2 regions of the Acidovorax sp. ACV01 genome follow, and region 1 is predicted to be linked to the other one. Evidence: riboswitches for the same ligand, from Rfam matches in the RefSeq annotation. Region 1 holds a riboswitch; the other holds the start of a gene.
The links. A riboswitch is a leader RNA that binds a small molecule or an ion and turns the genes downstream of it on or off. The one in region 1 is predicted to bind glycine.
Positions count from the first base shown of each region.

Region 2: another riboswitch for glycine. It lies ahead of IB243_RS21595 (D-amino acid dehydrogenase); the one in region 1 lies ahead of gcvT (glycine cleavage system aminomethyltransferase GcvT).

Region 1 covers NZ_JACUZT010000001.1:452,870-455,910, forward strand. Annotated here, with positions in the region: gene gcvT (glycine cleavage system aminomethyltransferase GcvT) at 1-750, opposite strand, end outside; glycine riboswitch at 799-925, opposite strand; glycine riboswitch at 939-1,039, opposite strand; gene IB243_RS02135 (TRAP transporter large permease) at 1,068-2,363, opposite strand; gene IB243_RS02140 (TRAP transporter small permease) at 2,360-2,872, opposite strand; gene IB243_RS02145 (TRAP transporter substrate-binding protein) at 2,958-3,041, opposite strand, start outside.
Region 2 covers NZ_JACUZT010000008.1:155,043-158,083, forward strand. Annotated here, with positions in the region: gene IB243_RS21585 (YXWGXW repeat-containing protein) at 1-341, shown strand, start outside; gene IB243_RS21590 (2-keto-4-pentenoate hydratase) at 375-1,157, opposite strand; glycine riboswitch at 1,378-1,491, shown strand; gene IB243_RS21595 (D-amino acid dehydrogenase) at 1,583-2,899, shown strand; gene IB243_RS21600 (cytochrome c) at 2,915-3,041, opposite strand, start outside.

The DNA of each region.
Region 1 (3,041 bases):
GGTGGTGTCGATATCGTTGCCGTACAGGCACAGGCCCGCTTCGAGCCGCAGCGAGTTGCGCGCACCCAGGCCGATGGGTTTGATTTCAGGCTGTGCAAGGAGGGCGCGGGCCAGGGTGTCGGCCTGTGCGGCGGGCACCGAGATCTCGAAGCCGTCTTCGCCCGTGTAGCCGCTGCGGGTCACGAAACACGTGCAGCCCGCAATGGCGAAATCGCCGCCCGTCATGAACACCAGCTTTTCCACGCCGGGCGCCATGCGCGCCAGGGCCGTGACGGCCTGCGGACCCTGCAGCGCGAGCAGGGCATGGTCGGGCATCGGAACCACGTTGCAGCGTTGGCCAATGCGTGCCTGGATGTGGGCGATGTCGCCCACCTTGCAGGCGCCGTTCACGATGACGAAGATCTCGTCGTTGCCCTTGTTGAAGAACATCAGGTCATCAATGATGGTGCCTTCGTCGGTCAGCAGCAGCCCGTAGCGCTGCTTGCCCACGGGCAGGTCGATCACATCCACTGGCATCAGGGTTTCAAACGCCGCTGCGGCGTCAGGGCCGACGAGCTTGAGCTGGCCCATGTGCGAGACATCGAACAATCCTGCCGCGCTGCGCGTGTGCTGGTGCTCAGCCATCAGGCCCGCAGGGTATTGCACGGGCATGGAATAGCCGGCAAACGGCACCATGCGGGCGCCCAGCTCGATGTGCAGGGCGTTCAGGGGCGTGGTGAGCAGGGGCGAGGATGTGGCAGGGGATGACATGGCGGACTCCGGGCAAATAGGGGCCGCGACCACAAAGGTGGCCACGGGATTTGCCCTGCTGTCCGCTTTACCTGAGAGATTCACCGCAGCGCCCTGGCTGGCCATGCGGTTTGCTCCTTCGGTGGATGGCCTCATCACGCGATGCGGTGGACCATCTCTCTCCAGCAAGGGAACGCCCGCATCACTGCGGGCGGTTGCCAGTCCTTTTGCCTGAGCGTTCGGCTGCTGCCTGCGCCTTCGGCGGCCCTTTTGGCAAACGTTGCAAAGGGCTCTCTCCTGACGGGCGCAAGTATATCCGCAGGTACCGTCGGCACCCTCTATTTGATGAAACCGAGCACGTGTGGCAGCCAGGTGGACAGCTGGGGCACGAAGGTCAGCAGCACCAGTACCACGCCATGGGCCCACAGAAACGGCGCCAGCTCGCGCACCAGTTGTGTCATGGGCACGCGCGACACGTTGCAAGTGACGAACAGCAAGCCGCCCACCGGCGGGGTGATCATGCCCAGCGTGAGGTTGTAGATCACGACCATTGCGAAGTGCACCGGGTCGATGCCCAGCTTGAAGGCCACCGGTGCGAGGATGGGCGCGAGCACCATCACGCCAGGCAGCGGCTCGATAAAGATGCCGAACAGCAGCAGGAAGATGTTCACGATGATGAGAAACATCCAGGGCGACAGCTGCATGGAGATCAGCCATTCGGCCATCTGCTGGGGAACGCCTTCAATCGTCAGCACCCAGGCGAAAGATGCGGACAGGCCGATGATGATCAGCACCGAGGCCGAGAGCAGCGCCGAACGCGCCAGGATGTCGGGCAGCGCCTTCCACTGCAGCGTGCGGTACACGAACTTGCCACACAACAGCGCATAGAACACCGCCACCACCGACGCCTCGGTGGGCGTGAACCAGCCTGCGCGCATGCCGCCCAGGATCACCACCGGCAGCAGGATGGCCGGCAGCGCCTTCCAGGTGGTCTGCAGGATATCGGCCAGCGGGGGCATCCTGCCGTCGCCCTTGTAGTTGCGCTTCTTCGATACATGGAAGTTCACCACGCACATTGCCACCGCGATGAGCAGACCCGGCAGCAGGCCCGCCACGAACAGCGCACCCACCGATACCGAATCGTCCTGCAGCGCATAGATGATCATGATGATCGACGGCGGGATGATCGGCCCCACGATGGCCGTGGCCGCCGTGAGGGCCGCTGCATACGAGCGGTCGTAGCCTGCCTTGTCCATCATGCGGATCAGCATGGAGCCTGGCCCGGCAGCATCGGCCAGCGCAGAGCCTGAGATGCCCGAGAAAAAAGTGAGCGACACCACGTTGGTGTAGCCCAGGCCTCCCCGCTTATGCCCCACAAACTGGCCTGCAAACTTGAGCAGCACTTCGGTCAGCGATCCGCCGCTCATCAGCTCGGCCGCGAGGATGAAGAACGGGACGGCCATCAGCGGAAAGCTGTCAATGCCGGTGAAGGTCTCCTTGAGCAGCACCATGAGCGGGTAGCTCTCGGCCAGGATCAGCGTGGCCGCTGTGGCCAGGCCCAGCGCAAACGCCACGGGCACACCGATCGCAAGGAACAGGCAGGCCGAGACGATGAGAATGATCGACGCGCTCATAGGGATGCGCTCGCATTCGCGTCGAAGTGCGCATCAGAAGCGAACTCGCGCCGCAGCACGTATCCGCGCACCACAAACAGGAAATGCGCAATCAGCAGCACCCCGCCGATCAACATGGCGCTGTAGATATAGGCAAACGGGATCTGCGTGACGGCGGTCATCTGGAACATGGTGCGCTGCATGTAAAGCCAGCCATACCAGACCATGAAACCGAAAAATGCGAACAGCAGCGCCGCCACAAAGGCACGAACGGCAATGGCGCCCGCGCGGGGCAGGGCATCCTGAAGGTTCTCGACGGCGATGTGTCCGCCGTAGCGCAGCACCGGGCCCGCACCCAAAAAGGTGAGCCAGATCATCATGTGCCGGGACACTTCCTCGGCCCATTCCAGCGAGTTGTGTGTGGTGTAGCGCATGACCACATTGGTGAAGATGATGATCGACATCGCGGCCAGGAGCAGGATCAGTGCCCACCGGTTGGTGGCAATGAGAAGGCGTTCCAGGGTTTTCATGGGCAGGGGGCTGAATCAACGAAAAAACGCCCGGCGCTGCAGGGGCTGCCGGGCGCGCGGGCGAGGGACTGGACCGTGGGGCGTATCAGCGCACGTCCTGGATCTTCTTGATGTTGTCCGCGCCAAACTCTTTGGCGTAACCCACATAGGCAGGCTTGAGCGCTTCACG
Region 2 (3,041 bases), on a different contig from region 1:
GTGGATACCAATCCACGCAGAACTACCAGGTGATTCCCGCCCCCCCACCTCCACGGCATGAAGCCGTGCCACGCCCACGCCGCGGACAGGTGTGGGAAGAAGGGCATTGGGAATGGCGTGGCAACCGCCACCGCTGGGTCCGGGGCCACTGGGTGCAAGCACGCAATGGCCACCAGTACCGCCAGCCCCAGTGGGTGGAGCGTGAAGGCCGCTGGGAAATGCAACGCGGTGGCTGGGACCGGGACGGTGATGGCGTTGCCAACCGCAACGACCGCGACCGCGATGGCGACGGCGTATCCAATCGCCGCGACAGCCAGCCCGACAACCCGCGTCGCAACTGATGGCGCTTGGGGGAGCCCAGCGCTCCCCGCCTGTCACACCAGATGAACCTCGGTGCGTCCGAGGCCTGGAAACTCAGCCACCACCACCGCACCCGGCGCCACCAACACGGTGCCTGTGCAGGAACCGGTGGTCACCCACTGCCCCGCGCGCAGCCCACCCAGGCTGCGCGCGCCTTCGTTGGCCAACCACACCAGCAGCCGGAGCGGATCGCCCGCCGCGTTGCCCCAGGTGGCGTGCTGCACGGCCACCATCCCGTTCACTGACAAACTCACCGCTTGCGCCAGGGGCTGCACCGCCGCCACATCGGCCACCCCCGTACCCACGACCAGTGCGCCATGGCAGGCCTGGTCGGCCAGGCGGCTCCATTCGCCCTGCAGCCCCCAGGCCGCAAACCGCGTATCGCACACCTCGATGGCGGCGCGCACCGAGGTCACGGCAGCCAGCACCTCGGCCGCACTGTAGGGCGTGGAGCGGGCGGGCAAATCGGCACCCAGCTCGTACACCAGCTCGGCCTCGACCCCCATCACGGCGAACCCTGCAGAAGACAAATGCACCGCCTGCACGGTTTGCGCCACAACCACCGAATCACGGGTGAGCGCTGCCCGCGTGGGCAGTGCCTGGGGCGACGCGGCGCCCACCTTCCAGCCTGCAATCTCCCCCCGCTCGCGCACCACGATGTCTTGCACGGCATAGGCCTGGGTCGCATCGCGCGGGCGCAGCGCTGCGGGCAAATCGAGCGGCCGGGGGGTGCGCCCCTGGCGGGCCATGGTGATGACGGCCGCGCTGGCAAAGGGATCGAAAGCGGTGTCGGGCATAGGGAAAGCGTCCTGGGCTGGGTCAAGTCGCTGGATTATGGCGACCTGCCACCTCCTACCATCAGCAACGATTGCCACCCATTAGCCGGCAAAAACACTTTGCCGCCGCCCGTGCCCTCCTAGAATGGGCCCCGCAGGAGAGCACGGCAGGCCACACGCCCGCCGCTGCACCGAAGGCGCAAACTCCCATACACGCTCAGGTCCCGTACTGCACCATTCATCAAAGCCGTCTGGAGAGCCGCCACGGGCACACCGTGGCGCACCGAAGGAGCAAACCGCGCGCCATGTGGGCTGTGTGGTGAATCTCTCAGGTACCAAGGACAGGGGGAGCGGCAGCTTGGCGGACGCGCGCCAACTGCTTGCTATATAAAAAATAGCTACCAACGCACGTCCATCAAGCGCTGAACCCTTAAAAGGCTTCAAAAATGCGCGTGATTGTTTTGGGTGCCGGTTTGCTCGGCGTGACTTCGGCTTATTTCCTGCAACAGCTCGGCCACGAAGTGACCGTCATTGACCGCCAGGGAGCCCCCGGCGCCGAAACCAGCTTTGCCAACGGTGGGCAGATCTCGGTCAGCCACGCCGAACCCTGGGCCAACCCCAGCGCGCCGCTCAAGGTGCTGCAGTGGCTGGGCAAAGAAGACGCCCCCTTGCTGTTTCGCCTCCGCGCCGACATGCGGCAGTGGCTCTGGGGCCTGGCCTTTCTGCGCAATTGCACGCCGGCGCGCACGCGCCACAACATCGAGCAGATCGTGAGCCTGGGCACCTACAGCCGCAGCGTGCTGCAGCAGTTGCGTGCAGCCACCGGCATCCAGTACGACCAGCGCACGCAAGGCATCCTGCACTTCTACACCAACGCGAAAGAGTTCGATGGCGCCCTGGCCCCGGCCGAGCAGATGCGCGCCCTGGGCTGCGAGCGCCAGGTCATCAGCGCCGACGAGGCCGCGCGCATCGAGCCAGCGCTGGCCCACATCCGCCCGCAGCTGGCAGGCGCCACCTTCACGGCCGAGGACGAATCGGGCGATGCCAACCAGTTCACGCGCGAGCTGGCCAAACTGTGCGAGGCGGCGGGTGTGCAGTTCCGTCTGGGCCACCACATCACGGCGCTGCGCGAGGCAGGCGGCAACATCGACCATGTGGAAGTGACCAACGCCGAGGGCCGCTTCGAGCGCGTGCAGGGCGACGCCTTCGTGCTGGCCATGGGCTCGTTCAGCCCGCTGCTGGCGCAGCCGCTGGGCATCCACCTGCCGATCTACCCAGCCAAGGGCTATTCGGTGACCATGCCGGTCAAGGACGCGTCCAAGGCGCACCAGGTGAGCCTCACGGACGACGAGTTCAAGCTCGTGTTCTCGCGCTACACCAGCCAGCAGGGTGATCGTTTGCGCATTGCCGGCACCGCTGAATTGAACGGCTACGACCGCCACCTGAACCAGGTGCGCTGCGACGCCATCGTGCGCCGCGTGGAGCAGCTTTTTCCTGGTGCGGGCGACGCCAGCCAGGCCCAGTTCTGGACCGGCCTGCGCCCCGCCACGCCCAGCAATGTGCCGCTGATCGGCAAGACGAAGCTCGCCAACCTGTTCCTCAACACCGGCCACGGCACGCTGGGCTGGACGCACGCCTGCGGCTCGGGCCAGGCGCTGGCCGACATCGTGAGCGGGCGCGCGCCGCAGGTGGATTTCGACTTCCAGGGGCTGGAGCGCGACCGGCGGGCGGCCGCGCTGCTGCCCTCGCGCACGACGGCCTGAACCGGCGGCCCGGCGTTATGGGGCCGCGCCCGTGGCCTGGGCCACGAAGGCGGCCACGGCCAACATGTCCTTTTCGCTCATGCGCTCGGCATACGAGGGCATCGCGCCGATGCCCGCCTTCAACGCCCGCATCACGCGGCCC